4 regions of the Actinomadura fulvescens genome follow, and region 4 is predicted to be linked to each of the others. Evidence: riboswitches for the same ligand, from Rfam matches in the RefSeq annotation. Region 4 holds a riboswitch; each other region holds the start of a gene.
What was found. Region 4 has a riboswitch for cyclic di-AMP ahead of ABD333_RS06760 (CHAP domain-containing protein). Riboswitches for the same ligand answer to the same signal wherever they lie in the genome.
Positions count from the first base shown of each region.

Region 1: another riboswitch for cyclic di-AMP. It lies ahead of ABD333_RS23190 (NlpC/P60 family protein); the one in region 4 lies ahead of ABD333_RS06760 (CHAP domain-containing protein).
Region 2: another riboswitch for cyclic di-AMP. It lies ahead of ABD333_RS32420 (coiled-coil domain-containing protein); the one in region 4 lies ahead of ABD333_RS06760 (CHAP domain-containing protein).
Region 3: another riboswitch for cyclic di-AMP. It lies ahead of ABD333_RS21095 (C40 family peptidase); the one in region 4 lies ahead of ABD333_RS06760 (CHAP domain-containing protein).

Region 1 is NZ_BAAATD010000006.1:187,662-195,336, forward strand. Features, by position in the region: gene ABD333_RS23170 (histone-like nucleoid-structuring protein Lsr2) at 1-195, opposite strand, end outside; gene ABD333_RS23175 (RDD family protein) at 816-1,265, opposite strand; gene ABD333_RS23180 (RDD family protein) at 2,335-3,018, opposite strand; gene ABD333_RS23185 (amino-acid N-acetyltransferase) at 3,100-3,615, opposite strand; cyclic di-AMP (ydaO/yuaA leader) riboswitch at 3,850-4,054, shown strand; gene ABD333_RS23190 (NlpC/P60 family protein) at 4,058-5,047, shown strand; gene ABD333_RS23195 (LuxR family transcriptional regulator) at 5,690-5,920, opposite strand; gene ABD333_RS23200 (LacI family DNA-binding transcriptional regulator) at 6,483-7,481, shown strand; gene lysX (bifunctional lysylphosphatidylglycerol synthetase/lysine--tRNA ligase LysX) at 7,556-7,675, opposite strand, start outside.
Region 2 is NZ_BAAATD010000010.1:116,594-124,268, reverse strand. Features, by position in the region: gene purL (phosphoribosylformylglycinamidine synthase subunit PurL) at 1-528, shown strand, start outside; gene ABD333_RS32425 (hypothetical protein) at 715-954, shown strand; gene ABD333_RS32420 (coiled-coil domain-containing protein) at 1,920-2,855, opposite strand; cyclic di-AMP (ydaO/yuaA leader) riboswitch at 2,858-3,021, opposite strand; gene ABD333_RS32415 (S8 family peptidase) at 3,182-4,357, opposite strand; gene ABD333_RS32410 (serine/threonine protein kinase) at 4,509-6,452, opposite strand; gene ABD333_RS32405 (sterol carrier family protein) at 6,620-7,057, shown strand; gene ABD333_RS32400 (LamG domain-containing protein) at 7,135-7,675, shown strand, end outside.
Region 3 is NZ_BAAATD010000005.1:436,052-443,726, reverse strand. Features, by position in the region: gene ABD333_RS21115 (4Fe-4S single cluster domain-containing protein) at 1-719, shown strand, start outside; gene ABD333_RS21110 (hypothetical protein) at 656-1,369, opposite strand; gene ABD333_RS21105 (FHA domain-containing protein) at 1,451-2,032, shown strand; gene typA (translational GTPase TypA) at 2,346-4,199, opposite strand; cyclic di-AMP (ydaO/yuaA leader) riboswitch at 4,546-4,682, shown strand; gene ABD333_RS21095 (C40 family peptidase) at 4,690-5,751, shown strand; gene ABD333_RS21090 ((deoxy)nucleoside triphosphate pyrophosphohydrolase) at 5,830-6,216, opposite strand; gene ABD333_RS21085 (Mut7-C RNAse domain-containing protein) at 6,237-6,995, opposite strand; gene ABD333_RS21080 (amidohydrolase family protein) at 7,053-7,675, opposite strand, start outside.
Region 4 is NZ_BAAATD010000001.1:1,460,402-1,468,076, forward strand. Features, by position in the region: gene ABD333_RS06745 (hypothetical protein) at 1-153, shown strand, start outside; gene ABD333_RS06750 (pyridoxal phosphate-dependent decarboxylase family protein) at 122-1,513, opposite strand; gene galT (galactose-1-phosphate uridylyltransferase) at 1,830-2,846, opposite strand; cyclic di-AMP (ydaO/yuaA leader) riboswitch at 3,249-3,400, shown strand; gene ABD333_RS06760 (CHAP domain-containing protein) at 3,414-4,178, shown strand; gene ABD333_RS06765 (bifunctional glycosyltransferase/CDP-glycerol:glycerophosphate glycerophosphotransferase) at 4,413-7,337, shown strand; gene ABD333_RS06770 (glycosyltransferase) at 7,321-7,675, shown strand, end outside.

The DNA of each region.
Region 1 (7,675 bases), on a different contig from region 4:
CGGACGGCGCCGACGCACGGTGCCGGCCTTACGCGACTTCTCCACGAACGGCTGCAGAGAATCCCGCAGCTTCTTTGCGTTGGCGCTACTGAGATCGATCTCGTAGGAGGCGCCGTCGAGCGAGAACGCCACGGTCTCGTCCGCCTCGCCACCGTCGAGGTCGTCGACGAGAAGCACCTGAACCTTCTGTGCCATGGGGACAGACCTTTCAGCTGGAGCAAACTGCATTCGGTTGACAAAGATATACCGCGAAGTCGACCGATGACAATTCAACACTCGCGATGAAGTTTCCTTCCCTGCCGGTAACTCAAAGTAATCATGGTCACCGAATCCGCCATCCACCGGATAGGCAGTCGCTGACAGCGGGGCGCCGGAGGGGGCCCGCATGAATTGTCCGGCCAGGGCGCACGGGATGATTTCGACGTGACGGGGGTCACCATGAGGCACCTGACCTGGGCCATCGATCTTGCATTCGCGCACGACCGGCTTTCCCGGACGGGCCCAACCGGGAGAGAAATACGCCCGGCGCCACCTTAACGGACGCGGCAACACCGATCCCGGAGCCATCGTTTAACCCCCACGTAACGGTACTAACCACCACCGCCACCGGACCGAATGCACCCCCGCCGCCGTCACCCGCGGGTGATCAGGACCGTCCGCCGGGATGTGGATAGATTCCGCTCCCGACGATCTCGACGAAATCCGTTGCCATCCGCACGTGCAAGCACGGCCGCTGCACCTGCACGCATGCCTATATCAGCGGAAAAGCCGTCAATGCCGTCACACGGTCGCGGCGGACCGCATACCAGCCGACGTCAGCGACCAGACCTCGTGTTCCTGGCACGTTTGACCACGAGTGTCCCGACAAGACGGTCATGAAGGGCCTGGCGTTGCCCTCCTTCGTACATTGCCGCCACGTTCGCGACCCAGAAGAGGCCCGCGAGAACGCCCAGGATCGCCACCGGCCTCAGCGCGATCGGGCCCGAGTACGCCACCGCGCGCTGGAAGGCACGCCACACGCCCGGTTTGCCGGAATCCATTCGTACGACCTCGATGCCGGCGAAGCGCTTGCCGATCGTGCGGCCCCACAGGGCGAGCTGAAGCCACTCATAAAGAAAGAGGACCCCGGCGACGGCCGGCGGCAAGACGATGTCGGCCTCCTGCCCGGGGAAGGCCTCCCGAACGACCATCGCGACCGGCAACCCGACCACGAGCGTGTCGACGATGCGAGCCAGCAATCTCTGCCCCGGCTCGGCGAGCTCCATCTCCGCGGCCGAAGGGACGGACGAGGCCCCTTCCCGGGAAACCGCCGCGCCAATACCGGCCGCGGCGACCTTCGGCGGAACCCCCGAAACACCCCCAGATCTCCCAGCCACATAATCGGCGGGGCGGGGCTTGGACGAGCCGACGTATTCACCGACCAAGTGCACTGAAACAACGCCCCCGCCGGGCGTAACCACCGTCCCGCCCGGCTCTTCCCAAGACTCGTCCACGGAGCCGCCGCTCCCCGAGGACACCGAAACCTCCCCCTCCAACGGCCCTGAGAACGAAGGTGACGCGTCATCTGCCCTACCCGGAGCACCGGCTAGGCCGAACGCGCCCGTCCCCTCTCCGACAAAACCAGACGGCCCAGCCGCCCCCACCCCGAACCCCCGCCCACCCTCACCAGCCCCCGACGGACCCAAATCCGCCGCAGCGGCGTCCGAGCCAGCCGCATCCGAGCCAGACAGAGCCGACTCCGGCGAGCCAGACCCGGACGGACCAGAGCTAGACGGACCCGAGTCAGGCGCAGCGGCGCCCGGCGGAGCGCAACCGGACGGACCCAAGCCGGACGCAGCCGACCCCGACGGACCGGAACCGAGCGCGCCGGAACCAGACGGACCCGGGGCAGGCGTAGCGGCATTCGGGAGTCCGGAGCCTGGCGAGCCCAAGTCAGACGGAGGCGCCTCCGGCCGGGCAGGGCCGGGTAGGCCCCAGCCGGGCGCAGCTGCCTCCTGCGAGCCGGGCAAGCTGGAGCTAGGCAGGCCCGAGTCATTCGGAACTGAGCCAGGCGTAACGGCGTCCGGCAGTCCGGAGCCAGGCAGTCCGGAGCCAGGCGAGCCCGAGCCAGAGGTAGCCGCCTGCGGTGGGCCGGAGCTAGCCGGGCCGGAGCCAGAGGTAGCCGCCTCCGGCGGGACGGAGCTAGGCGGGTCCGAGTCAGACGGACTCGGGTCAGGCGTAGCGGCATCCCGTGGGACGGAGTCAGACGGATCGGAGGTGGGCGAATCCGAGCCCGACGGAGGGGGTTTGTTGGGGGGTGGAGGGGGTTCGGACGTGGACACGGTGCTGCGCCTGTCAGGCCTCGTACTCGGCGGTCTCGTCGTACTCCGCGTACTGGCCGCGTTCGTCGATCACTAGCGTGCCCGCCATGCGGTCGTGCAGGGACTGGTGCAGGGGCTGGTCCCAGATCGCCCACAGGTAGGCCATGAGTGCGCCGGCCCAGACGAGCAACATGCCGTACGCCAGGTAGTCCCAGATCATCACCGCGAGCGCCAGAAAGACGAAGACGCCGATCTGGTAGGCGACGTTGTTGATCGCCGCCCGCCAAACCGCCTGATATGTCGTGAGCGCCTCACCGGCAGGGCGCACCTGGACCACGCCCAGCCCGAGGACGCGCTTGCCGAGCGTCCGCCCCCACATGGCCAGCTGCACCGCCTCATAAATGAAAGGCAGCACCGACAGCACCGTGAAAAGCGTGAAGATGATCGGCCAGTTCCAGATACCGCCCTCGGTGTTGGCCTTGTCCCCGGCGGTGTCGAGACCGATCACCCCGAGCGCGACCGGCAGCACGAGGGCGAAACCGAAGACCGCCACGAGCACGTAGTCGATGAGGCGCGCGCCCGCGCGGCGCAGGATCGGGGCGAGGGGGAGTTCGGCCGCTTCGGCCGTGTCGTCGTAGTACGGCTGCGACACACCGGCGGGCTGCCACTGCTGCTGCGGCGGAGGCTGGCCACCCTGCCAGTACTGCTGAGGCGGCACTTGGCCACCCTGCCAGTGTTGCCCAGGGCCCGACGCCTGCGGGTACGGCGGCCGCCCGCGATGGGGGGATTCACTCATCGGTCAGTCCTCCAGGCGAAGCAACATCCGGGTATTCCCCAACGTATTCGGCTTGACCCGGTCAAGGTCCAGGAACTCGGCCACGCCATCGTCGTACGAACGGAGAAGTTCCTCATACACCTCGGGCGAGACCGGGGTGCCCAGGATCGGCTGAAACCCGTGGCGCGCGAAGAAGTCCACCTCGAAGGTAAGGCAGAACACCCGTTCCACGCCGAGGTCCCGCGCGGTCTCGAGCAGCTTGCTGACGATGCGGTGGCCGATGCCTCGGCCGCCGTTCCCCTTCTCCACCGCGACCGAACGCACCTCGGCCAGGTCTTCCCACATCACGTGCAGCGCGCCGCAGCCAACGATCTGCGGCTCTCCCTGCCGGTCCTCGGCCACCCAGAACTCCTGCACGTCCTCGTACAGCGTCACCGTGGTCTTCCTGAGCAGCCGACGCCCCGGACCGGAGTACATGTCGACCAACCGGCGGATCTCCTGCACATCGGCGGTACGGGCTCGCCGGATCACTACTTCCACAAACAGGCGACATTATCGAACCAGCGGCCTTTACCTGGAGTGGACGCACCCTTACCGTAGGTAGCGCACGCGGGTGACTAGACAAAAACGACCACACCCCTGTCTCGGGGGTGACGTAAGCCACACTGACCCCGGGGCTATCACTCAGGGCGCACCCGCGATTTCGCATGTTCTGGTTGGCATCGAAGGCCGACTCCGTTAGTCTCCTGCGCTGACATCGGCCACCGCATCATGGTGGCCGAACCGCCGAATCCACGGGCCGCGAACCAGCGTTCCGAGGAGCCGGGAACCCACTTTCGGAGGGTTCGTGGGGATGACCCTCGGACCGACACCGACTGGGGTGAATCCGCATCCGCGCGGCTGACCGCGCACATCCGCGGAAGGGCTGCTCCGGCCCGAACCCGTCAGCTAACTCGGTAGGCGGACGAGGAGAGGAGAATGAGTGGAGCCATTGCGCCCTGCGTCCCTTTCGCGCTCTGCCCGTCTTTCACGGAGCAAGGCGGGGGCCGTCGCCCTCGCCGCCGCGATCATTGCCACCGCCGTTCCAGCGCTCCCGGCGCACGCCGACCCCGAGCCCTCCACCAAGGAGCTCAGGACCCAGGCGTACAAGCTCGCCGACCAGCTCGAGCAGCTGACCGAGCAGTACAACGGCCTCAAGGTGAAGCTCCAGCAGTCGCAGCGTGCCGCGAAGGTCGCCACTGACAACGCCAAACGCCAGGAGAAGGCGCTCGAAGGCGTCCGCGAGAAGGTCGGCAGCCTCGCCGCCACCAGCTACATGCAGGGCGGCGCCGACCCGACGGTCTCCTTCGTCGCCTCCCAGGACCCCCAGCGCCTCCTCGACCAGGCCGCTACCCTCCACTACTTCGCGACCCAGGACGGAACGCGCGTACAGGGCCTGATGCAGGCCATGCAGGCCGCACAGCGCGCGCGCAAGGCCGCCGAGGAGCGCGCCAAGCAGGTCACTCAGCTCCGCGCCCAGCTTGAGTCCCAGCGCAAGAAGGTCACTTCTCTCTACGAGAAGGTCCGTGGCCGCCTGGTCAAGAAAGACCCCACGCAGCTCTCCAAGCTGCCCGTCGTAGGTACCGGCAAGGCCGCCCAAGCCCTCCGCTACGCAATGGGCAAGATCGGCCGCCCCTACGTCTGGGGTGCCGCCGGGCCGTCCACGTTCGACTGCTCGGGCCTGACGATGTGGGCCTACAAGCAGGTGGGCATCAGCCTTCCGCACTACACCGGCAGCCAGTGGAACGCGGGCACACACATCTCCCGCAGCCAGCTCCAGCCGGGCGATCTGGTCTTCTTCCACAGCGACCTGCACCACATGGGCATGTACGTGGGCGACGGCAAGTTCCTCCACGCCCCCCAGACCGGCGACGTCGTCAAAATCTCACCCCTGGAAGGCCGCCCCTACGCCGGCGCCGTCCGCGTAGCCTGACACGACCCGCCACCAACACCACACCACCCAAGCGCCACCCCGCCCGGCGCAACACACCGCTGATGCAAGACTCCGTCTACGCAACGCTCAGCCGACGCAGCACGGCCTCCGCACAGCAACCCGTTGACGCGACACGCCACCGATGGAACACACTGCCAACGCGTCGGCACGGCGCGCCGCTTAGGCGGCGCTCCGTCTGTTCAGTCCGGCCGGCCGGGCCTACGCACCACACCACTGACGCAGCACGTCCGCCCGCGCAACACTCCACCGGCGCAGCGCGCCGCCCGGGCAGCACACCGCTGGCGCGCGGCGCTGTCGATGGGACGCGCCGCTGACGCGCCGCAGGGCATTCCGCTGGCGCTGTACTCCGGTGGCGCCTCTACGCAGCGCTCCGCCGATGTTGCAGGTCCGTGGAGAACGCGCCGCGGTGGGATCCCGCTGGCGCGGTGCGCCGCTGTGGGGCGGTTGCTGAATGGGGCGTGCTGCGCAGAACGCAACCTTCGGTAGCGCGGCGTCCCCCCGTGGCCGCCGCCTGTTGACGAACCTCGTCCGCGGCGACGCCGCCTGCAGGGACCTACCTGTCAGGACGTCGGCGTCGCCGCTGCGGGGACGGACGGAGTTCTTCTCTCGCTACCGGACTGCTCAGATGAGTTGCCTTCGGGCCGCCCACACCACGGCCTCGATAGGGGTGTTGACTTCGAGCCGATCACAGATCGTGCGCAGACGCCGCCTCAACGTCCGCGCGCTCAGCTCGAGTTTGCGTGCCGCCACATCGGCGGTGACACCGCTGGCGATCTGCGCGAGCAGCTTGATCTCCTCCTCGTTCAATCGCAGATCGTCAGTGCCACGACGTGCGAGTGTGGCCTGTTCCACTCCGTCCTCCCTCGTCCGTGGTGATGACCGCGGGGATGCAGCCGTCCGCTGCACAGGCACGGGTAGGCCTCGATCTGTACGCGTTGGGTTGCCGGGTCCGGAGCCACCGGACTTAGATCATCTATTTCCTTTTCTGTCTCGCATGCTTGGCCGGAGGTGGCCGATAGGTCGATTGCGGGGCGCCGTGCGGGAACTCCGGGTAACGATTCACTCGTTGGCCAACCGAACGAGGACAAACCTTCGGGCGCGACGGAACCGTCCACGACGACGTGGACGGCCGTGCACCGGTGGGGAACGTCTCGTGCGGGGACGGGTCATGATCGCCAGCCACTGCAGCCCCATCCCTTCTCGTCCGATCCGCCGACCCGTAAGCCAACGATGATCGTGAATCGTTTCAAGCTACGCTTCGGCTCGGAACGCTAGGCGGCCGGATCCGGCCCGTCAAGCGCCGATTGGGCACTTTGTGTGCTTGTATGGCTACCAACCGTGATGGATCTCACGGGGGCTCGCAGGCGAAGCTCGATTACCTGCGTAAACAGATCCGGGGTCGACGAGGAGTGAGTTGCCGCCCACCAGTATTCGGGAAGTCGCGAGACGTGCCGGAGTCTCAGTTGGGACCGTTTCGAATGTCCTAAACCGGCCAGATCTCGTGGCCGAAGCCACCCGTGATCGCGTACGTGCGGCGATCGAGGAACTCGGATTCGTCCGCAATGAGTCCGCCAGACGGCTCCGTCAGGCCGACGCGGGGCGTGCCCGCGCGTTCGGAATCGTCGTGGAGGACCTGACCAATCCCTACGCCACCGACGTCGCCCGCGGTGCGGAGATGGCGCTGAACGAGGCGGGCCATGACGCGCTGTGGTTGACGAGCGACCACTCCGCGGAGAAGGAGCGCCGCATCCTCGAACTGCTGGAGGAGCAGCGGGCCGCCGGCGTGCTGATCATTCCGGTGGGCCTGGGCGCGACGGAGATCGACCGGCTGCGCGCCTCGGGCATGACCGTGGTGCTCCTCGACCACTCGGCTCCCGACGTCTGCTTCGCCCAGGTCGATCATGTCGCGGGCGGGGACATCGCCGCCGGCCACCTGCTCGGCCTCGGGAGAGAACGCCTGGCGTTCGTGACCGGCCTCCCCGAGCCGCTGCCCTGTGTCGAGCGCCGCAACGGCGCGGCCCGCACGCTGGCCAAGGCCGGTGGCGGCGAGCTCGTCACGCTGACCCAGAACGCGCTGACGCCGACCGAGGGCCGCGCGGCGGCGCGGCGGCTGATGGAGCTCCCCGAGTTGCCGAACGGCGTCTTCTGCGCCAACGATCTGCTCGCCATCGGGCTGATCAACGAGTTGCTGCGGCTCGGCGTGGGGGTCCCGGAGGACGTCGCCGTGATCGGTTACGACGACATCGAGCTGGCCACCAGTGCCGCGGTCCCGTTGACCACCATCCGCCAGCCGCGCCGGGAGCTCGGCCACGAGGCCGCGGAGCTCGCCCTCGCCGAAGCCGCCGAGGGCAAGCGCCACCGCCACCGTCAGGTAGTACTAACGCCCGAGCTCGTCATCCGTGAGTCCGCCTGATGTCCCTGGAGTGAGGAGCACCTTCCACACCGGCCGTACGCCTGTGGCGATCACGGCCGGTCACCCAGGGACCGTTACTCGGGCTTGACCAGGGGGAAGAGAATCGTCTCGCGGATGTTTCGGCCGGTGAATGCCATGATCATGCGGTCGATGCCGGCGCCCATGCCGCCGGTGGGCGGCATGGCGTACTCCAG
Region 2 (7,675 bases), on a different contig from region 4:
GTGAACATGTCGTTCACCTCCGAAGGCGCCACCATCGCGCTCCTCGGCGAGACCCGCGAGGAGTTCGGCGGCTCGGAGTGGGCTCACGTGGTCTACGACCACCTGGGCGGCCTCCCGCCCCTGGTCGATCTGGCCGCCGAGGCCGCGCTGGCGTCGGTCCTGGTCAACGCGGCCCGCGAAGGACTCCTGACGGCCTCGCACGACATCTCCGACGGCGGCCTGTCCCAGACCCTCGTCGAGTCCTGCCTGCGCGGCGGCCTGGGCGCCCGGATCACCCTTCCGGGCGACCCGTTTGTGGCGCTCTTCAGCGAGTCCGTGGCCCGCGCCGTCGTGGCGATCCGCCCCGGCGGCGAGGCCCGCCTCGCGGCCCTCTGCGAGCAGGCCGGTGTCCCGGTCACCCAGATCGGCGTCACCGGCGGTGACTCCCTCACCGTCGCCGGACACGGCGACACGCAGGAGCTGTTCTCCATCCCCCTCGCGGAGCTGCGCGAGGCCCACGAGCGCACGCTTCCCAGCTACGCCGACTGACCCACCCGAACGAGTCGAGCGCCCGGGCCCCGAAACAGGGTGTCCGGGCGCTCTTCCATGTCGGTACCCAGTGTTTGCCGTCCTTGCCTGTTTCCTGGGGTAAGGGCGAGTTTTTACTGACAGCGCCGGGGCATTATTGGTGACGTTCGGTACTTATTCACTCACAGAACGTGATTGGAGAAACTTGTGAAGCGTCTCCTCATGCTGGCGGCCACCTGTGCCGCCGCAGCAACCGCCGGCCTTGCCGGCGCCGGGCCGGCCACTGCCGACCCGGGCGTCCCGGGCTGGCTGTGCAAGGAGAAGGGCGGCTCGGTCCTGCCCGTCGGAGATGACTACGTCTGCTACGGCGGTTACTTCAACGGTGAACCGGTCCACAAGTACAAGGACAAGGGCTGGGACAAGAAGAAGGACAAGCACGACGACTGAGCAATAACGCCGCGCCTCGCCGCAGGTGGTGCCGGATGCCTGTCCACCCCGGCACCACCTGCACGTGCGTGGAGCCCCGGCGACCCGCCGGGCCCGGCCGCCGACCGGGCCCGGCAACGCCGCCCGCACCCCGCGCCGCCCGCACCGCACCCGCACAGCGCTTCGGCTGTACCGCGCCTCACCACCTGCGCCCCGCGCCAGCTCCATCTGCGCTCGTCGCGTCCACACCACACCGCCCGCATGCCGCGCCGTCTGCACACCGCGCCTGCACTACGCGCCGTCTGCGTGCCGCGCGTCTGCGTGCCGCGCCGCCCGCACCGCGCCCGCACAGCGCTTCGGCTGTGTCGCGCGTCCACCTGCGCCCGCGCTGGCTTCGTCTGCGCTCGTCGCGTCCACGCGGCGTCGCGTCCACACCGCACCGCGCGCATGTCGCGCTGTCAGCACACCGCGCCTGCACTACGCGCCGTCTGCGTGCCGCGCGTCTGCGTGCCGCGCCGCCCGCACCGCGCCCGCACAGCGCTTCGGCTGTGTCGCGCGTCCACCTGCGCCCGCGCTGGCTTCGTCTGCGCTCGTCGCCTCCACGCGGCGTCGCGTCCACACCGCACCGCCCGCATGCCGCGCCGTCTGCACACCGCACCGTCCGCGCACCGCACCGTCCCACCGCGTCCACACCGCGTCTGATCACGCGCGTCCGCACCGCACCCGCATCGTGCTTCGCCTGTGCCGTGCCTCAGCCACGCTGCGTCGCGCTGTCCACGCCGCGTCTGCACCACGTCGACATCGCACCCGCAGTGCACCCGCGCCGCGTCTGCAGCACGGCGCTTCCACACCGCGCTTCGCTTGTGCTGTGCTACCCGTTCACCCACGCCGCGCTTCGGGTGTGCGGCCCTCACGTCGAGCTGCGGGCGGGGTCTCCGGCTATGCCGGACGTCTTGCCGTGCTTTCGGATGTGTGCGGGGAGCTTGCTAGAAGACTGAGATGTGTACGTGGTCGTAGTGGTTGGCGGTTACGCCGCCTCGGTTGCTCATGGAGTTCCAGCCGGGGCTGCGCATGTCGTAGATGCGCTGGCGCCAGATCACGTACTTGATGCCTAGCTTGCTGGCGTTGGCGATGGCGTACGCGGCGGTGCGGTCGCCCAGGGTTTGGGCGCTGCCGGTGGCCATTCGGCCTCCGGTGGTGACCATGAAGTCGCAGGCGTGGCCGGTGCCGTGGTCTTGGGGGTCGCCGGTGGAGCGTACGCAGCCGATGGTCGGGTACGGGCCGAACTCCACGTCCAGGATGTCGTGGACCTTTTTCATCCGGGGCGTGACGCCGTTCATGCCGACGCTGGGCGACTCGGGCTTGTACTTCTTCAGGAGGGCCTTGACGCGCGCCTTCTCCTTGAGCAGATCCTTGATCTGCTTCTCCAGTTGCTTGATCTTATTCTGGGCCTCGGTCCGGGCCTGTTCCTGTTGCGCGACGAGTTGCTGGATCTGGCGGACCTTGGCGGCCTGGTTCTGGGCTACGTGGCTGACCAGTGAGGCGTTGTTGAGGTACGTGGAGGGGTCGTCGTCGGCCAGCACGGCCACGGAGGGGTCGGCGCCGCCCGTCATGTACTGGGAGGCGGCGATCTGGGCGACCAGCCCGCGTGCCACGGCCAGATCCTGCTTGAGGTCCTGGGCCTTCTTGAGGGCCTCCCTGACCTCGTGCTGGGTGTCCTTCAGCTTGGCCAGGTCGCCGCCGTACGCTTTGTCCAGCTTCTCGATCTGGTCGTTCAGCCTGCTCACGCGGCCGCTGTCGCCGGGATCGGCCTGCGCCGCCGGACCGGTGACCGTGGCGCTCGCCACCAACGGCACGACGCCGGCCACGGCCACAAGGGCGAGCCGTACGCGGCGCCAGCGGGTGGAGGTCGGGGTCTCCACGTATCTCCTCTCCTCGATCGCCTACCGGGTTAGCTGACGGGTTCGGGCTAGAGGTCGCCCTACCGGATCCGCTGGCTGCGAATCCGGATTCACCCCGGTCGGGTCGTCCGACATGTGGGTCCCCGGCTCCCGCGTGGCATCGCGCGGGACTCGGCGGGTTCGGCCAGACTGCCCGTCTAGCCGAGGCGAGTCACCGACCGAATGCCAATGAGCTGGAAAGAACGTTCGTTGCCTCGCCAAGATTAAACCCCTGGCGGGGCTGCGGTGCCCGCCGGTCCCGGAAGCGGGGCGCCACATGGAAGCCGGGCCATCTTATGTGAGCCGGTTCACACTCTCACCTTGAAAAGAAGCTTGTTCGGCGTGCCGTTGCGCAGACCCTTGATACGCCCTTGGGTCGCGTTGGTCTTCAGCCACCGTTCGATTTGGGCGAAGCTCGCCTTGGGTCGGCTCACCAGGAACATCGCGGCCACACCGGACACGTACGGAGCCGCCATCGAAGTGCCGTCGAGTACCTCGCGACCGTTGCCCGGCCAGGTGGAGGGCACGCCCACGCCCGGCGCGTTGATGTCCACGCACTTGCCGTAGTTGGAGAAGTCCGCGCGGCGGTCGGAGGCGTTGGTCGCGCCGACCGTCACGACCCCGGCGGCGCCGGCGGGAGAGGTGTGGCACGCCGGCTTGTCGTCGTTGCCGGCAGCGACGGCGACGAAGACACCGGAACGGGAGAGGTTGGCGACGGCGGTGTTGAGCGCCGGGGACTTCGGGCCGCCGACCGAGATGTTGGCGACCGCGGGCTTGACGGCGTGGCCGCGCAGCCATCTGACGGCGGCCACGACGTTGGACATCGGGCCCGTGCCGTCGCAGCCCAGCACCCGCAGCGCACGGAGCTTGACCTTCTTGGCGACGCCGTACCGCTTCGACCCGATGATGCCCGCGACGTGCGTGCCGTGGCCGTTGCAGTCGGCGCCGTTCGGGTACTGCGCGGCCTTCCAGACGATCGACGCCCGCCCCTCGAACTGGGGATGCTTGACGTCGATCCCGGTGTCGATCACGTACGCGTGGATGCCGCGGGCGACGCTGTTGTACCGGTAGGAGCCGGAGAGCGGGCGCTTGCGCTGGTCGATCCGGTCCAGGCCCCACGGCAGCGGCCGGCGCTGGGTGCCGCCCTCACTGATCTTGACGATCTGGTCCTGCTCGATCGCGACCACGCGGCTGTCGCGGCGGAGCTTGTCGAGCTGGGTGGAGTCGAGCTTGGCGGCGAAGCCGTTGAGCACGCCGTCGAATCGTTCCACCGCGGCGGCCTTGACCTGCTGAGCGGCCGCTGCGGTCGAGGCGCCGTCCTTCAGGGTGACGATGTACTTGCCCGGAATCGGCGTGCCCTCTGCGGCGGTGACCTGAACGAGGGCCGAGTGGTCGGGGTCGGCAAGCACGGGGAACACGGCGGCCGTGGCGGCGCAGGACACGACCGCGCCGGTGATCAGCAGCCTTCGGGGGACAGCCCGCACGAGGGACTCCTTCTGTCGCGGCCACGAGCGGGGGCACGGGCGGTGCGACCATGATCCAGGGGGAACCGACAAGGGGGTACCTTATTGGATGCGTCCCGATATCTGCAGCTAGACCAGACAATTCGGTCGAGCTCGGGCGGCGTCTCCTCGATCAGGCCTTTCTGAGCTTGCCCTGGTAACCGGGGTCGGCCCCGGGCTGGTGCATCCACGCGTACTGCAGCGTGCCGTCAGGCTGGCGCACGACCCGTACATTGCCGCTCGTGCAGGGCTTGGCCACGGTCAGGGACATCTCCAGGCGCTGCGTCGTCCCGCTGGTGAGCGTCAGCGTGCCGACGCAGTTGTTGTTGAGCCGGGCCTGCGCGACCTTGTTGCCGGCCTGGAACGTCACCTCGATGGGGAACGAGGCGGAGCTCCTGGCGTTGACGGCGGTGCCCTTCCAGGTGCCCGCGAAGGACGCGGGGATCGTCGACACCGGGCGGTCGTCGTTCGCCGGCCTTGTCTGCGGCGAGTCGTCGGAGTCACCCTTGAGCTGCGGCCACAGCACCAAAGCGATGATCGCGATGCCGACCAGGACACCGATGGTCAGCGAGGCCGCGACGCCGAGCACGTGGTTGTCGGGTCGCCGGAACCTCGGCATGCGCGGCATCCGCGAGACCGGGGGAGCCGCCAAGACCGCCGTGTGGTGGCGTTGGTCGTCGTCTGGAAGCTGCCGCTGGGCGCCGGTGTCCATACCGGGGATGAGGTGCGGGACCCGTTCGGAAGACTCGGCGGGAGCGGGGATGGCCGCGGGGAGGGACAGCGGGCCGGCCAGGCCTCCCGGGCTCCCCGGGCCGGCGGGGTTTCTTGGGGAGGCCGGGCCTGCCGGGCTTCCCGGGCCTGCCGGGGCCGGGCTTCCCGGGCCTCCCGGAGCGGCCGGGCCTGCTGGGCTTCCCGGGCCTGCTGGGGGCGTCGGCGGACGGGCGGGCGGGAGCGCTTGGGGATGTGCCGGGACGGCGGGCATGGCCTGGGTCGCCTCGTCCGACCGTACGCCCGGAGGGACCTCCTCCGCCTGGCCCACACGAGCCGCCTTCCCCGCCGGGGCCCCGGCGGGGCTTTCGGGTCTGGTGACCTCCATCTCGTTCCGCAGAGCAGGCGGAACGGAGATCGGGGGCCGCACCGTGATCGTGGGCTGGGAACGGGGCGCGGCAGGCCCCGCCGGCGCGGGCCCGGGGACCGGAGCGCTGGCGGCCGCGAGAGCACGCCCCTCGGTCACCATCCGGTCCGGCAGCCGGTCGGCCAACGTCCCCTCCGTCCCGACCAGCCGGTCGAGAACGTCGCGCGCGGCGGGCCGGTCGTCCGGCTCCTTGGCCAGCGCGTCGCCCACCACCTCGCGCAGGGACTCGGGAAGCGCGGAAAGATCGGGCTCGTCGTAGACGATGCGCTGCATCACCTCCGACTGGGAGTCTTCACCGAACGGAGCCGAACCGGTCACCGCGAACAGCAGAGTGGCGCCCCAGGCGAAGATGTCGGCCGCGGGGCCGATGCCCACCCCGCGGAGCTGTTCGGGGGCCTTGTAGGAAGGATCATCGGTGACGCGGCCGGTCGGGGCGGCGGTGACCGCCTCCAGCGCCCGCGCGACGCCGAGATCGGTGACGCGGGGCCCGTCCCTGCCGAGCAGGACGTTGCCGGGCTTGAAGTCGTGATGCACCGCCCCGGCGCGGTGGGCGGCCGCGAGGGCGACCGCCATGCCGGCCGCAAGCCGTTCGGTCACGGCGCCGCCGCGCGGGCCCTCCTCGGTGACCAGCCGGTGCAGCGACGGACCGCCGACGTACTCGCTCACCACGTACGGGCGGTCGCTCTCCACGTCGGCGTCGATGATCGCGGCCGTGCAGAAACCGCTGACCCGCCGGGCCGCGGCGAACGCGCCGGCGAACCGCGCCCGCGCGGCGGGCTCGCCGCTGAGCCGCAGGTGCAGCAGCTTCACCGCGACGGTGCCGCCCGCTGGGCTGCGGCCCAGGAAGACGGCGCCCTGTTCGCCCACGCCGAGCCGGCCGATGATCTCGTAGTCGCCGAGCTGCCGCGGATCACCGGGCTGCAGGGGCAGAGCCTCGGCCATCTAACGAACCTCCGTGTTCTCCCGCCGGGACCTCGTTCCGGCGGGCCCCCCGATCCTTGCTCTTCGCCCCCGTGTCGTCGCCGGTCCCTTTCTACCGGGTGACGTCCGATTGTGGCGGGTGAGGTGGCCGGACGGCCACCGGAAGCGACGCGCTAACCTCGGTGCCGATGTCGCGTAACCGCCTCACCCGTTCCGTGCTGGACGAGCAGCGTGCCGAGCTCGGCCTCGATCCGCACGCCGGCGACGACGAGCCCCGGTCGCTTCGCCGCACCGCGCTCGACACCGTCCTGGCGGCCTATGACGCGGGTGCCGCCGAGCCCGCCCGGCCGGTCGTCAAGGGGGCCGTGAGGTTCCTGCTCGACCGGCTCGCCGAACTCGCGCCCGGCCGTTCGGTGGAGGTCCGGGTCCCGCCACACGCCGCGGTGCAGTGCATCGACGGCCCGCACCATACCCGGGGAACCCCGCCCAATGTGGTGGAGATGGACGCGATCACCTGGATTTCGCTGGCGACCGGGCGTCTGACCTGGACGGACGCTCTGGAGAACGGCCGGGTCCGCGCCAGTGGCTCGCGGGCCGACCTCTCCGCCCACCTTCCGCTGTACTGACCGCACGTCCAATTTCGGGCCTTGCCTCGATGGCGGTGCGCTGAAAACGTGGAGGGATCACAACCCGGGGTGATGCCATGCTCATCGCGCACTGGACGTTCGATGTCACGGACCTCGACGGGCCACGGGTGAACGACACGACCGGCGGGGGGCTGCCCGCGGCACTGGACGGGGACGCCGAGATCGTGCCCGGCCGCGACGGCGAGGCGCTCAGCGTGGACGGGAACGGGCGGGCCGTCGTCCAGGCGGCCCCCCAGCTGGTCCTGAGCCAGGTCTTCGGGTTCAGCCTGGCCTTCTTCGTCAACGTGACCGCGGCCCCGACCGGAGAATGGCGTGGGCTCCTCTACAAACCGGTCGCCGAACACGACGCCCGCGGCATCGGCATGTGGCTCTATCCCGACGCCCAGCGCCTGCGCGTCCAGCTGTTCACGGTCAAGGGGCCCGAATACATGGACAGTCGCGCCGTCCTGGCCGAAGGCGCATGGGCGCACGTGACGTTCGTGGTCGACACCGGCGGCATGTTCCTCTACATCAACGGCAAGCTCGATGTGGCCGTCCCGCTGGAACACGCGGTCGTCACGCCCGGCGGACCGATCTACCTGGGAGGCGAACCCGGCA
Region 3 (7,675 bases), on a different contig from region 4:
ACCCTGTGACCACTCTCGGCCCCGGAAACCGGGCCGGGATCTGGATGCAGGGTTGTACGCTTCACTGCCCGGGCTGCCTGTCCAGGGACACCTGGGAGGCGGACCCCGCCACGGCCGTTCCGGTCGAGGCGGTGCTGGGCTGGCTCGCCTCGTTGCCGGGCCCGGTGGACGGCGTGACGATCTCCGGCGGGGAACCGTTCCAGCAGCCGGCCGCCCTGGCGGCGCTGGTGACGGGGATCCGCATGTGGCGGGACGACCCCGCACGTGAGACCCCGGAGACGGCCGGGCCTGGCCAAGGGGGTGACATACTGCCGTTGGACATTCTCGTGTACAGCGGATATGTCTACACACGGCTCTCGCGTGACTCTGAGGCTCGCGAGATCCTGGACATGTGTGACGCCGTCATCACGGGGCCGTACGTCGACCGGCTCAATCCCGGGGGGCGACACCCCGGGGGTGGCTCTCTACTCTGGAGGGGGTCGGCCAACCAGCGGATCGTGCCGTTGTCCCCCCTGGGACTCCGGCGGTACGGGGCGGTCGCCGACGGCGATATGGCAAAGGAAGACGCAGGACCCCGAGTTCAGGTGTCCGTGGACGAGGGGCCGGAGGGAAGGCGGGTGTACTACATCGGGATCCCGCGTAGGGGTGATATGGATCACCTCACATCGACGCTCGACCGCGCCGGGGTGCGCGCCGGGGATGTGTCATGGCGACCTTGAACTGTCCTGTCTGTGATGAGCCGTTCCAGCCTGGCGACCTTCTCTGCCTGAGCTGCGGGGCCAACCTGGCCCGCGCGGGCGGTGGCCGCCGTGCGGGCGGCTTCGAGGCCCAGCCGCCGGCCACGGGCGTTCCTCAGCCTCCGGGACAGGGTGCTCCGCCGTACCCGCCGCAGCAGCAGTACGGGCAGCCCTATCAGCAGGAGCCCTACCAGCAGGCGCCGCCTCAGCAGCCGTACCAGCAGCAGCCTCCGGACCCGTATCAGCAGCAGGCCCCTCAGCATCAGGCCCCGCCGATGCCGGAGCCCTACCAGCAGGAGCCTTACCAGCAGGCGCCGCCTCAGCAGCAGGCGCCGCCTGCGCAGGACCCCTGGGGCCCGCCGCAGCCTGATCAGCAGCAGCCGCAGCAACCGCAGCAACCGCACCAGCAGCAGCCGCATCAGCATCAGCAGCCCGGGCACGACCAATGGGGCCCGCCGATGCCGCAGGCTCCGCAGCAGCAGGCTCCGCCGCAGCATCAGGCTCCGGACCCGTACCAGCCGGACCCCTACCAGCCCGATCCGTACCAGCCACCGGACCCCTACCAGCAGGCGCCCCCGCAACAGCAGGCCCCTCAGCACCAGGCCCCTCAGCACCAAGCTCCGCCGCAGCATCAGGCGCCCCCGCCTCCGGGCGGGCACACGCCCCCGCCGCCGCAGCAGCAACAGCAAGACTGGGGTGCGCCCCCACCGCCGGTGCAGGGTGGCTGGGGCGCGCCACAGGCGCCGGAGCAGCAGCACCAGCAGCACATGCCGGGCGACCACTCGTTCCCGCCGCCCCCGCAGCAGCAGCCCATGCCGCCGCCGCCCGGACGTGAGCAGACCCTGCTCCCGCCCGAGCAGCTGGGTCAGCCCCCGCGACCGGGTGCCGACAACACGGCGTTCATGTGCCCCTACTGCGAGGCGGTGCTGAGCAACCCGGGCGCCTCACAGTGCGACTCGTGCCTGCGTCCCCTCCCTGCGAAGGGCACGCCGGTCCTGCGCGTGCACTTCCCGACCGGGGAGCTCAAGGTGTCGGTCGGGCAGCACCTGGTGCTGGGTCGCGACGCGGGCCAGTCGCCGGTCGCGGCGACCTTCACGCAGTACGACAACGTGTCCCGGCGTCACTCGACGGTCTGGCTCGACCCGTCGGGCACCGCCTGGGTACGGGACGAGGGCTCCACCAACGGCACGTTCGTCAACGGTGAACGCCTTCCGCGCGGGGTCGAGGCCCCGCTCCGCGACGGCGACCAGCTGCGCCTGGCCGCCGACGTGACCGGCACCGTCCAGCTCAACTGATCCGCCGCACGACGCGGGAAGGGCGGCCTCCATCAGGAGGCCGCCCTTCCTTTGCGCCAAGGCGAACTCCGGGGCTCCTTCAAAGCCCATTTCCCGGAACGATTACCACGGCCACCCGCCGAAGCGGTGCTCGGTGAACGCCGGTTGCCGGAGAAAAGGAGAACGGGGGCCGCCCCTTTGTGGGACGGCCCCCGTTCCCGTGGCGCTCGGTCGGCCGTAAACGCTCGGTCCGCCGCGGTCGGTCGCAGCGTTCGGTCCGCCGTAACGCGGGTTCGAGCACCCCGCAGTGCGGGTTGCGCCAAAGAATATGCGATTAACCCGCCCGCTTGGCGCGTGCGCGGGTGCGCTCGCGTTCTTTTGCGTCCAGTACGACCTTACGGAGCCGCACGGCACTCGGCGTGACCTCGACGCATTCGTCCTCGCGGCAGAATTCGAGGGCTTCTTCGAGGGAGAGAATCTTTGGCGGGGTGAGCCGTTCGAGTTCGTCACCGGTGGACGAACGCATGTTGGTGAGCTTCTTCTCCTTGGTGATGTTGACGTCCATGTCGTCGGACCGCGAGTTCTCGCCGACGATCATGCCCTCGTACACCTCGGTCGTCGGCCCGACGAAGAAGGTGCCGCGCTCCTGCAGGTTGGTGATGGCGTACGCGGTGGCGGGACCGGTGCGGTCGGCCACGAGCGAGCCGGACGGACGGGTGCGCAGCTCGCCGAACCACGGCTCGTACTTCTCGAACACGTGGTGCGCCATGCCGGTGCCGCGCGTCTCGGTCATGAACTCGGTACGGAAGCCGATCAGCCCGCGCGCCGGGACCAGGAACTCCATCCGGATCCAGCCGGTGCCGTGGTTGGTCATCTGCTCCATGCGGCCCTTGCGGACCGCCATGAGCTGCGTGACCGCGCCCAGGTGCTCCTCGGGGATGTCGACGGTGAGCCGCTCGACCGGCTCGTGCTTCTTGCCGTCGATCTCCTTGGCGACCACCTGGGGCTTGCCGACGGTCAGCTCGTAGGACTCGCGGCGCATGTTCTCGACGAGGATGGCCAGGGCGAGCTCGCCGCGGCCCTGGACCTCCCAGGTGTCGGGACGCTCGGTCGGCAGCACGCGGATGGACACGTTGCCGACCAGTTCGCGTTCGATGCGGTCCTTGACCATGCGGGCGGTGACCTTGGTGCCCTTCTCCCGGCCGGCCATCGGGCTGGTGTTGATACCGATGGTCATGGAGATCGCCGGCTCGTCCACCGTGATCAGCGGCAGCGGGCGAGGGTCGTCGGGGTCGGCGATGGTGTCACCGATCATGATCTCCGGAATGCCGGCGATCGCGATGATGTCGCCGGGGCCGGCCTGGTCGGCGGGCTTGCGCTCCAGCGCGTCCGTCATCAGCAGTTCAGTGATCTTGACCCGCTCGATGCTGCCGTCGTGGCGGCACCAGGCGACCTGCTGGCCCTTCTTGATCGTGCCCGCGTACATGCGGCAGAGCGCGATCCGGCCGAGGTAGCTGGAGGCGTCCAGGTTGGTGACGTGCGCCTGGAGCGGGGCGTCCGGGTCGAACGAGGGTGCCGGGATCGTGTTCTTGATGACCTCGAACAGCGGCTCCAGGTCCTCGCTGTCGGGCTGCTCGCCGTTGCCCGGCTTGTTGAGCGAGGCCCGCCCGGAGCGGCCGGAGGCGAAGACGATCGGGAACTCGATCTGGTCCTCTTCGGCGTCGAGGTCCATGAACAGCTCGTAGGTCTCGTCCACGACCTCGTCGATGCGCGCGTCGGGCCGGTCGGTCTTGTTGACGACCAGGATCACCGGCAGCCGGGCCTCCAGGGCCTTGCGCAGCACGAACCGGGTCTGGGGGAGGGGACCCTCGCTGGCGTCCACCAGCAGGACGACGCCGTCGACCATGGACAGGCCGCGCTCGACCTCCCCGCCGAAGTCCGCGTGGCCCGGGGTGTCGATGATGTTGATCGTCATCCCGTTGTGCCGGACCGCGGTGTTCTTGGCCAGGATGGTGATGCCCTTCTCGCGCTCCAGGTCGTTGGAGTCCATGACGCGATCATCGACGTCCTGGTTCTCGCGGAAGGCGCCGGACTGCCAGAGCATGGCGTCGACCAGCGTGGTCTTGCCGTGGTCGACATGGGCGACGATCGCGACGTTCCGCAGGTCATCGCGCGTGGAGAAGGGCATGCGAACTCGCTTGGGTGAAGGATTGGAGATCGCCGCAGACGTGCGGCCTCTCCGATTCTACGTGCCGCGTCGCCCCGTCCCGGCCGATCTCCGGGCAAGCCTCGTACTCTACGCCCTGATTGTCGCTGTTCGTGCCGTTTGCATGGGGTGGCGGCCCTGGTCCCCACCACGCCAATCATGGCCCGGAGGTGGAGATCTGAAGGCCGTCGCGAGCGATGCGGAAGTCGCCGCGGGTGTGGTGAAGGTCTCCTGATCACTTGGACGCCACGGTGTCCGGTTTGGCGTAATTTGCCATTCCTTTGTACGCTCCTGCGAATTCCGGCCGCTCGACGTCCTGCCCAGGGCGGCGGCCGGACCGCCGAGTCCCCTCACGGGGAGCCGGGGACCCAACCCCCGGGGCGAATCCGCGTCCGCGCGACGCGGTAGGGCGACTCCTGGCCCGAGCCCGTCAGCTAACCCGGTAGGCGGACGAGGAGAGGAGAACCCCGGTTTGGTACCGGACCCCCAGTGGCGCCGTTTCGTCGTGCCCGTCGCCGCCACGGCCTCCGCCGCCGCGGTGATCGCGATCGGCACCGCCATCGCCCCCGCACAGGCAGCTCCAGCCGTTCCCGGACGGGCCGCCGCCCTCGCGCCCGCGGCCCCGACACCGGATCCCCGCTCGACCGGGAAGCCGACCTCCACCGGGAAGCCCACCGAGAGCGAGCTGCGCAAGAAGCTGGACGCCCTCAACACCGAGGCCGAGAGGCTGACCGAGCAGTACAACAAGGCCCGGGTCGAGCTCGGCAAGGCAAAGAACGCCCTGACTGACGCCACCCGGCAGGCCGCCGCCCTGGCGGCCCAGGCCGCTCCCGCCCGTGAGCAGCTCAGCCGCTTCGCCGCCAACAACTACATGACCGGCGGCCCGGACCTGATGGCCGCCTCCGGCGGCGGCACCGAAGGGCTGGCCGCCTCGGCGTACCTGGCCCAGAACCAGGCCTCCGTCGTGAACGCGCTGCAGGCGCGGATCGACCAGGCCACCAAGGCCCAGCGGGACGCGCAGGCCAAGAACGCCGCCGCTCGGCAGGCCGCCGCCCACGCCGGGAAGGCCAGGTCGGCCGCCAAGGCCAAGGTGGACGAGGTCACCGAGCAGCTGGACAAGCTGACGACCACCCGGGTCAAGGACCCCACGTCCGGGTACACCGCCGTGATCAAGGGCTCCGACCTGCCCGCCAAGATGACGCGCAAGGCCCTCACCAAGCTCGGCAGCCCGTACGTGTGGGCGGCCGCCGGCCCGAACAGCTTCGACTGCTCGGGCCTGGTCGTGTGGGCGTACGCGAAGGTCGGCAAGTCCGGCCTCCCGCACTACACCGGCGATCTCTACGACCTCGGCAGCAAGGTCGGCAAGGGCGAGCTGCGCGCCGGTGACCTGGTCTACTTCGGCGGCGATCTCCACCACATGGGCATCTACGTGGGCGGCGGCCACTACCTGCACGCCCCGCAGACCGGCGACGTGGTCAAGATCTCCAAGCTTTCCGAGCGTTCGGACTACGCCGGGGCCAACCGCGTCTCCTGACCTGAACGCCCACGCGAGCGCCGCCGGCGGACGCCGGACGCCGGACGCCGGGCGCCGGACGTCAGCGGCGGCGGGACGTCAGCGGAGGTAGGCGGTGACGGCCTCGACGACCGGGAGGTCACCGGGCAGCCACTCCACCTCGTGGAGCTCGTCCAGGCCCAGCCAGCGCAGCGCCAGGTGCTCCAGGGCCGACGGCTCGCCCTCGACGATCTCGGCCGTCCAGACGCGCAGGACGCTCCCGGTGCCGAGCGGCCAGTCGCCGCCGACGCGTTCACCGAGCGCGACCTTGGCGTCCAGCTCCTCGTGGCACTCGCGGACCAGCGCGTCCTCATCGGACTCGCCCGGGTCGACCTTGCCGCCGGGGAACTCCCAGCCGCCCGCCAGCTCGGCGGGCTCGGCCCGCTGGGCGGCGAGCAGGCGGCCGTCCCGGATGATCGCGGCACCTACGACAACGTTGATGGTCATCACCTCTCCGGCCGCCGGGCTCAGGCTCCGGCCGCCGCGACGGTCCGGGAGGCCCTCTCGACGATCTCCTCCAGATGCCCGCCGTGGGCCCCGCGCCAGTAGACCTGGCCGCAGTCGCCGCAGCGCCCGTACACGTCGTAGTTACGGAGCGTACCCGCCTTGACCTGCGCCTCGATCTCCGCCTTGCCGACGGCGACGAGCACGCCGTTGCAGGCGGTGCAGCGCGTCCAGGGCCGCAGCGCGGGGGCGAACCGGTCGAGCACGTCGCTCAGCTGGTCGTCGGGCCGTGAGCCGCGCACGTACGCGCCGAGCCACAGCGCCCGCCGCCGCAGAAGGCCGCGGTCCTGGGTCAGCAGGACGCGCCGCTCCTCGTTCGCCTGCACGACCAGCGCCGGGTCGTCCATGTCGTTGTGGTAGGCGGTGTCGAGGCCGAGCAGCCGCAGCCTGCGGGCCAGCGTGCCGAGGTGAACGTCGAGCAGGAACCGCGGTGCCTCCTGCCCCGGCTCCAGCGGCACCGGCTGCGGCCGGGGCATCGGCGCCACATGCACCACGTCACCCGCGGCGGGCCGGTGCGACGGCTCGACCGCGGTGCCGCCGATCGTGATGGGCCCGGCCTCGGGGAGCGGAACGCCGAGGGCCTCGACCAGGTGACCGATCGTCGACGTTCCGTCGTAGGCGATCCGCTGCCGTGCGCGCCGCCGGGACGCGGGCAGGAACGGCGTCAGTGTCTCGGAGATCTCGAAGAACACGGCTTCGTGATTGTCGTCCGGCTCGTCCACCTCGCCAGCATGCCACGCGATCGTCTTCCGGCACCTCCGAGTTGTCAGCCGGTCCGCCTACCTGCCGACCCGCGCCGCGGACTCGGCGATGTCTGCCAGCACGGCGGGGATGTCGTGCCCGAGGAGGCGGCCGCCGCGCTTGACGATCCGGCCGCCGACCAGCACCGTGTCGACGCTCTTGGTGTCGGCGCACAGGACCACGGCGGCGATCGGATCATGCGCCGAGGCCATCCCCAGGGTGTCGGTCCGCAGCATGACGAGGTCGGCCTGCTTGCCCGGGCGCAGCGAACCGGTGACGTCGCCAAGGCCCAGCGTCTCAGCGCCCTCGATGGTCGCCATGCACAGGACATCGCGGGTCGTGAAGCCGAGGCCCGCACCGTCCGGCCGGACACGCTCGAACATGTACGCGGCGCGCATCAGGCTGAACATGTCGCCGGGGCCGCTCGCCACCGTGTCGCCGCTCAGCGAGGTGGGGAGTCCCGCGGCGCGGGCGCGGCCGGTGGGCGGGTAGCCGATGTTCAGCATGGTCTCGCTGGTCGGTGTCACCGAGACGCTGCCGCCGCTCGCCGCGATCCGTTTGAACGCCTCGTCGGCGTAGTGGTTGGCGTGGATGTAGGTGGCCGGGTGGGTGAGGAGCCCCGCGCGTTCGAGGACGGCGATGCCCCGCTCGGCGCTCTCGG
Region 4 (7,675 bases):
CTCGGGCTTGGGCGGCCGGTTCTGCATACGACGGGGATCGTGGGCCACCGGATCTTCGTGGTGCTGACGCTGCAGCCGGCGGGGAGTTCGTTCCAGGCGGCCAGTGAACGGGTGACCAAGCTCACTCGCGATCTTTATAAGGCGTCGCGTTGATCTCTTTGGCGATCCGTTCCACGTCGGCGTCGGTGGTGCGCCAGTTGCTGAACGCGGCGCGGAGGGCCGGGGTCCCGGCGTAGACGGTGGGCGTCAGGAACGTCGTGCCGGACGCGGTGAGGTCATGGGTGATCTTGTCGAGGGCCTCTTTGGTGGGCTTGTCGAGCGTGAAGCACACCACGTTCAGGCGTACGGGGGCCAGCAGGCGCCAGTGGGGAGAGGCCGCGATGGCGTCGCCCAGACGTTGGGCGTGGGCGATGTTGTGTTCGACGATCGAACGGTGGCCCTCGCGGCCGTAGGCGCGAAGGGTCAGCCAGGCCGGGAGGGCGCGCAGGCGCCGGGAGCTCTCCGGGGTCAGATGGACGAAGTCCGGGTCCGCGGTGGGCAGGCCGATGTAGGCGGCGGCGTTCTGGAAGATCCGGACCTGGAGGTCCCGGCGCCGGGTGAGCTGGATCGCCGAGTCGTACGGGACGTTCAGCCACTTGTGCAGGTCCACGCAGATCGAGTCGGCGAGCGTGAGGCCCGCGACGAGGTGGGCGTGGGCGGGGGAGAGCGCGGCGAACCCGCCGAACGCGGCGTCCACGTGGAGCCAGAACGGATGGCGCTCGCGGAGGGCGGCGATGGCTTCGAGATCGTCGAAATCGGTGGTGTTCACGGTGCCCGCGTTGGCCACGACGATGGCGGGGCCTGAAAGCTCGTCCAGGGCGGAGGCGAGGGCGTCGACGTCGACGGCCTCGCGGCCCGGGAGGGTCGGGACGGTGCGCAGGCTGTCCCGGCCGATCCCCAGTATGGAGAGGGCTTTGTAGATCGTGGAGTGCGGCGTCCCGGAGAGAACGGTGATCTTCCCGAGGGCGGACACGCCCGTGTCGGCGATCGAGATGCCCTGCCGTTCGCCCAGCCATTCGCGGGCCAGCGCCAGGCCGACGGTGTTGGACATGGTCGCGCCCGAGACGAACGAACCGGAGTGCTCCTCGCCGACCCCGAAGAGCTCGCGGAGCCACGTGATCGTCTCTCGTTCGAGGTCCGACGCGGACGAGTCCACGCCGGGGCCGGCGTTCTGGTCCAGAACGCCGGTCAGCCAGTCGCCCGCGACGGACGCCGGGGTCGCTCCACCGGTGACGAAACCGAGATAGCGAGGCCCCGCACTGCCCGAGAAGCCCGGCTCCCAGCGTTCGGCGAACTCGGCGAGGGCCTCGTCCAGGCCGATTCCCGAGGCCGGGAGGGGGTCTGGCGAGGAGGGAACGGGCGGGACCGCGGCCGGCCGGTCGCCCAGCCCGGCCAGGATGCCGGCGGCCCTGGCTCGCACGTTCTCCAGCAACTCGGGCATTCGAGCCAGATCATCGGCCAGACGGGCGTCCATGACGGTCTCCTCACAGCGGTCCGGGGGACCCCATGAACGCTAGAGAACGGGCTCGTGCCGTGTCGCGGTCCAATGCCGGGAAGTGGCCTGGTGCGCTAGGGCGTGTTTCATGAGTCGCGTCCGTAGCGAGCGGCGTCCAGGTGCGTGCATCGCAAGGCGGAGGAGGGAGTCAGCCCGGGTTTGGCTGTCGACCGCTTGTCCGGGGTCCCCGCCGAAACGCGGAGCTCTGCGGAGCGTTTTGGTGGGGTGGGGCGACAACGCGGCGAGGCGCGTGCCTGGGCGTCGCGCAGTAGGACAGGGGCTTATGAAACGCGCCCTAGGCCTCGCGGAGGCGGCGGGCGGCGTCTTCCGGGCTCACGTCGTTCACGAACGCGCCCATCGCCGACTCCGAGCCCGCCAGATACTTCAGCTTCCCGGGAGCGCGCTGGACCGAGAAGAGCTCCAGGTGCAGCCAGGCCAGGTCGCGGTCCGTGCGGACGGGCGCCTGGTGCCAGGCCGAGACGTAGGGCAGCGGCATGCCGAAGAGCCGGTCGAGGCGGCTCAGCAGGTCCAGGTAAAGCGCGCCGAAGGCCTCGCGTTCGGCGCCGTCCAGGGCGGGCAGGTCGGGGACGCGGCGATGCGGGTAGACGTGCACCTCGTACGGCCAGCGCGCCGCCTTGGGCACGAACGCCGTCCAGAGCTCGTTGGCCGCCACGACGCGTACGGCCTCCTCGCGTTCGGCCGCCAGCACCTCCGCGAAGAGATCACCCGGGTGGCGGCCCGCGACGTCCAGCATGCGCCGCGTGCGCGGAGGCACGAACGGGTAGCCGTAGATCTGCCCGTGCGGGTGGTGCAGGGTGACGCCGATCGCCTCGCCGCGGTTCTCGAAGCAGAAGACCTGCTCCACGCCGGGGAACGCGGACAGCTCGGCGGTACGGTCCGCCCAGGCCTCGATGACGGTCTGGACCTGCTCAGGCGGCAGTTCGGCGAACGACCTGCCGTGCTCGGATGTGAAGCACATCACCTCGCAGCGCCCGCCGGAGACGCCGTCGCCGTACGAGGGGAACCGGTTCTCGAACACCACCACCTCGTACTCCGGCGACGGGATCTCGGTCGGCCGTCCCGGCGAGGAGGGGCAGAGCGGGCAGTCGTCGGCCGACGGCAGGAAGGTCCGGGTCTGGCGGTGCGCGGCCACGGCGACCCATTCGTCGAGCAGCGGGTCGTACCGCAGCTCCGACGCCGCCGCGCGGCCCGGCAGCGGCCGCTCGTCGGCGGCGCTCCGGTCGGCGTCGTCCCGCCGGTCGAAGTAGATCAGTTCGCGGCCGTCGGCCAGCCGGGTGACGGTGCGCTTCACCCCGCGTCCTTCGATCATGGGTTCACCCTGCCACGCGCAGCCCCGGCCCTCCTGTGACGAGGGCCACGGCCCATGCGAAATCCCCCTGCCTGGCGGGGCTGCATGCCCTTCTTACACGCAATCTTGACGCTCTGTTGGGAGAACGGGAATGGGCCCTTGGGGGTCGGTGTTGAGATCCATGTGGCACTTCGAAGAACCTCTTTGGTGATGATTTGCCATCTCGTGAGGGTTTGATACCTTCTGTCCGAATCTTGCGACGCACCCCATGCGTTGCGCCGGTCTTGAGCCGCATCAGGCCCTGATCGTCGAACGGTGGCCACCCATTGACGTGGCCTTGACGCGCGGCCGTGTGTTCCGCGCCTTCGTTCCGAGATCCATCCGAATAGCCGGGCACCGCGCTCGCGGTGCCCCTGGCCGAGTCCGCATCCCCCCTCACCGGATGCGGAGCCGGGGACCCACTTTGCAGGGGTGAATCGGCGTTCCATCGCGAACGCCGTAGGGCTCTTCCATGCCCGAATCCGTCAGCTAACCCGGTAGGCGACATGGGAGTTAGGGAGTTTCTCTTTCATGCTCGATCGCAAAATCGTGAAGCCGGCGTCCGATGACCCGAACACCATCGTGGGCGTCGCCCTCAGCGCCGTCCTGGCCGGAGCCCTCGGGCTCGCCGTCCTGAGCCCCTTCGGCTCCGACGCCACCGCCGACACCCGCGCCGACGCCCAGGTCGCCGGCCCCGAGCACGCCCGCAAGGGTGCGAGCAAGTCCGGCAAGTCCGGCAAGTCCGGCGAGGCCGTCTCCGCGAGCAAGGCCGAGAAGGCCAGTGCCGCCCCCGCGACCTCCGCCGAGGCGATCAAGGTCGCCATGAAGCAGGTCGGCATCACCGAAGGCCGCGACGGCCAGACCAAGTTCCACGACTGGTACATGACGACCAACGAGGCCAAGCTCACCGCCAAGCGTGACGGCGGCGACCCCGCCGAGTACAGCGGCGCGGCCTGGTGCAACATGTTCGTGTCGTGGGTCGGCGCCCAGGCCGGCGTCAAGGGCATGGGCTGGGACGCCTACACCGTCCAGCACGCCCGGTGGCTCGACAAGAACAACAAGTGGGGCCAGCAGGCCAAGCCCGGTGCCCTGGTCTTCTTCGACTGGCAGAACGGCTCGTCCGGCGGCATCGACGGCATCGACCACGTCGGGATGGTCGTCAAGGACAACGGCGACGGCACCATCTCCACGGTCGAGGGCAACATCAGCAGCTCCGTGGTCAAGAAGGTCCGGCCGAAGTCGTCCGTCGTGGGCTACGGCTACCCCGACTACGCCGACTACAACAAGAAGTCCTGACCTTCTCCAAGGAGTCCTGACCCTCGCAGGACTCGACCCCCCGCTACGAAGGCGCCCGGCTCCGGCCGGGCGCCTTCGGGCGTTTCGGCCTTCGGGCGTGTTTGAGTTGTTTGGCCGAGTTCGACCCATCTTCGGTAATACGAAGCATTCGGACGCTTTGCCCCTGCTTGGACCCGTGATCCGCGTTTCTGGAAAGGAACACGGCACATGGGATGAAGCGGAGGGAGTTGTTCGATGCCCGGGCGACCGGACGTCAGCGTGGTCGTGATCGGATACAACGACGCCGCGCGGCTTCCGCGTGCCGTCGGGTCCGTGCTCGGCCAGTCGCTGGGCGCGGTCGAGGCGGTGGTCGTGGACGACGCCAGCACGGACGGCACCGGCGAGGTGGCCGACGAGCTGGCGGACGAGCACCCCGGGCGCGTGCGCTCCGTACGCCTGCCGGTCAACTCGGGAGGCTGCGGCCGGCCGCGCAACGTCGGGGCCGAGCATGCCCGCGGCCGGTACGTGATGTTCCTGGACAGCGATGATCTCCTCGACCGGCACGCCTGCCTCAACCTGGTCGCCGCCGCGGAGGAGACGGGGGCCGATCTGGTGTCCGGCCTCTGCACGCGAATCCTGCTCAACACCGCCTACGCCCCCTCCAAGGAATGCCACTGGTACCCGTGGCTTTACGCCCGCCGCGCGCTCTTCGGGTCCCTCCATGACAAGCCCGATCTCCTCTACGACACCCTGTCCACCAACAAGGCCTACCGGCGCGAGTTCCTCCTCGACCACGGGCTGCGCTTCGTCGAGGGCCTGCATTACGAGGACCTGCTGTTCACCGCCGAGGCCTACCTGGCGGCCGATCGCACCGCTCTCATCCCGCACCGCGTCTACAACTGGTTCGTCGAGCCGAAGGCCGTGACCGCGCCGTCGATCTCCAACCGTCGCGCCGAACTCGCCAACTTCGCCGACCGGCTGGAGGTCCACCGGCGGATCGACGCGCTGTTCCGGCTGCGCGGCGCGTACGAGCTGAAACGGGCCAAGGACGCCAAGTTCGTCAACCACGATCTGCTGCTCTACCTGCGCGAGCTGCGCGATCGCGACACCGTCTACCGCGCGGGCTTCCTGGAGCTGGCGGCCGCCTACCTCGCGGAACTCGACGCGCGCGTCTTCGCGGAGGCCAATCCGGTCCCCGCGATCGCCGCGTTCCTGCTCCGCGAGCGTGACCTGACCGGGGCGCTCGCCGCGGCCGAGTACGGACGGGGCAAGCGGACGGAGCTGCGCAGCCAGCTACGGGAACAGGACGGCCGGATCTTCTGGGGTACGCGCCGCGCCGACAGCGCGTTGGCCCGCCGCGTCCTCGACGTCACCGGCCTGGGCCTGCACCAGCGGCCTCTGCGCGAGCTGTCGCCCGCCAACACGGTCACATGCCTGGCCATGCGGGGAGGACGCGCGCACATCGAAGGCCATGTGCTGAACGTGCTGCGGCGCGTCCCCGCCAACGCCGAGCTGAGCGGCACGCTCGAACTGAACGATCGGCGCCGCCCTGCCCGGGTGCGCCGCATCCCCGCCACCGTGACCCACGACGGCGACCGTCTCCGCTGGCGCGCCGACTTCGACCCGGCGCGGCGGCTGCGTCCGTTCGGGTTCGCCGATCCCGTCTGGGACGTGCGGTTTCGCCTCGACGTCGACGGCGAGGAGATCGTGACGCGGCCGGGGGAGGGCACGGGTACGGGAGAAAGCACCTGCCCAGGCGAGAGCACCGGCACCGGTACGGGACAGACGCTGGAGGGGGTCGTTCTGCCCGTACGGCCCCGTCTCACCCGGCTCGCGGCCGACGGCATGCGCTCGTACGTCACGGGCGCGGGCCATCTGGCGTTCAAGCTGGAAGGTGCCGGCAGGCTGACCTGCGCGACGATGGCCGCGGTGCACTGGGCCGCCGCCACTCCGCCGGGCCGCGGCGCCTGGACCCGCGTCCGCCGGCTGGAACGGTCGGTCCTGCGCACGCTCACCGCCCGCAAGACCAAGGTCGCCGTCTTCAACCGCGTGCTCAGCAGGCTTCCGGTACGGGCCGGGAGCGTGGTGTTCGAGAGCCAGCTCGGCGAGCAGTACTCCGACAACCCCAAGTACATCTACCGCGAGCTGCGCCGAACCGGCGTCCCCGTGCACGCCGTGTGGTCGTACGCGTCGTCCGCCCGCGGCTTTCCTTCTGACGCGACGCTCGTCAAACGGGGTTCGTGGAGCTACTTCCTCGCACTGGCCAGAGCTCAGTACTGGATCGACAACCAGGGCTTCCCCGACGGCCTCAGAAAGCGCCGGGAGACCACCTACATCCAGACCTGGCACGGATCGGCGTTCAAGACTATGGGATTCGACCAGCCGAGCATCAAGAGCGGCACCCGCGGCCAGCGCGAACGTCTCCAGCGCATGGTCGAACGCTATGACTGTTTCCTGGTGCGGTCCGAGCACGACGTCGGCACCCTCGTCAAAGGGATGGGCGTCCGCGCGGAGCTGCTGCCCGTCGGCTATCCGCGCAACGACCCGCTGGTCACCCAGGGCCGGGACGATCCCGAGCTCGCCGCCGACGTCGCCGCGCTGCGCGACCGGCTCGGCCTGAACGACGACGGCCGCCGGGTGGTGCTGTACGCGCCGACGTTCCGTTCGGGTCCGGACGGCCGCCCGGTCCGCGGCCTCGACCCGCCCGTCGACCCGGACCGGTTCGTGCAGGAGCTGGGGGACGACCTGCTGCTGCTCGTCCGCCCGCACTACCTCAGCACCGTGCGGCTGCCTCCCGCCGTCCAGGGCTCGATGCGGAACGTGGGCACCGTCCCCGACGTCACGCCGCTGTTGCTGCTCGCGGACGCGCTCGTCACCGACCATTCCTCGATCATGTTCGACTACGCCCTGCTCGACCGGCCGATGGTGTTCCACCTTCCCGAGGACGTGGCGTTCGGGCGCGGCTACTTCGACCTGACCCGGCACGCGCCCGGCCCGATCACGCGCACCGAGGACGAGCTGGTCGCCGAGCTGTCGGCGTTCGCCGCCGGTGGCGATCCGGGCGCGGGCCGCCGCCGGGCCTTCGCCGAACGGTTCGGCGAGCACGACCAGGGCACCGCCGCGCGGGCCGTGGTGGACCGATTCTTCAGGCAAGGGGATCCTCGTGGCCGAGCCGCGTGACGTTTTCATCGTCTGCAACAACACCGACGCCGTCGGAGGACTCCAGCGGTGGGCGCACCACCTGGCGCGCCTGCTGTCGGCCAGGGGGCACTTCGTCACGCTCGTCGGAATCACCCGCGCGCCCGAGCCGCACGACTACGGCCCGGACGACTCGTACCGCGTGGTGGTCCTGTACGACCGATGGCGGCCCTCGACGCTGAAATGGCGCCCGCGAACGCTGCGCCAACGGCTCAACGTGGCGGCGCGCGAGCGAGAACACAAGCGGACGAAAGAACTGCGGAAAGGCGCCGGCAGGCTCTCGGCTCTGTTCGCCGCCGCCCGTCCGGGTGCCGTGGTGA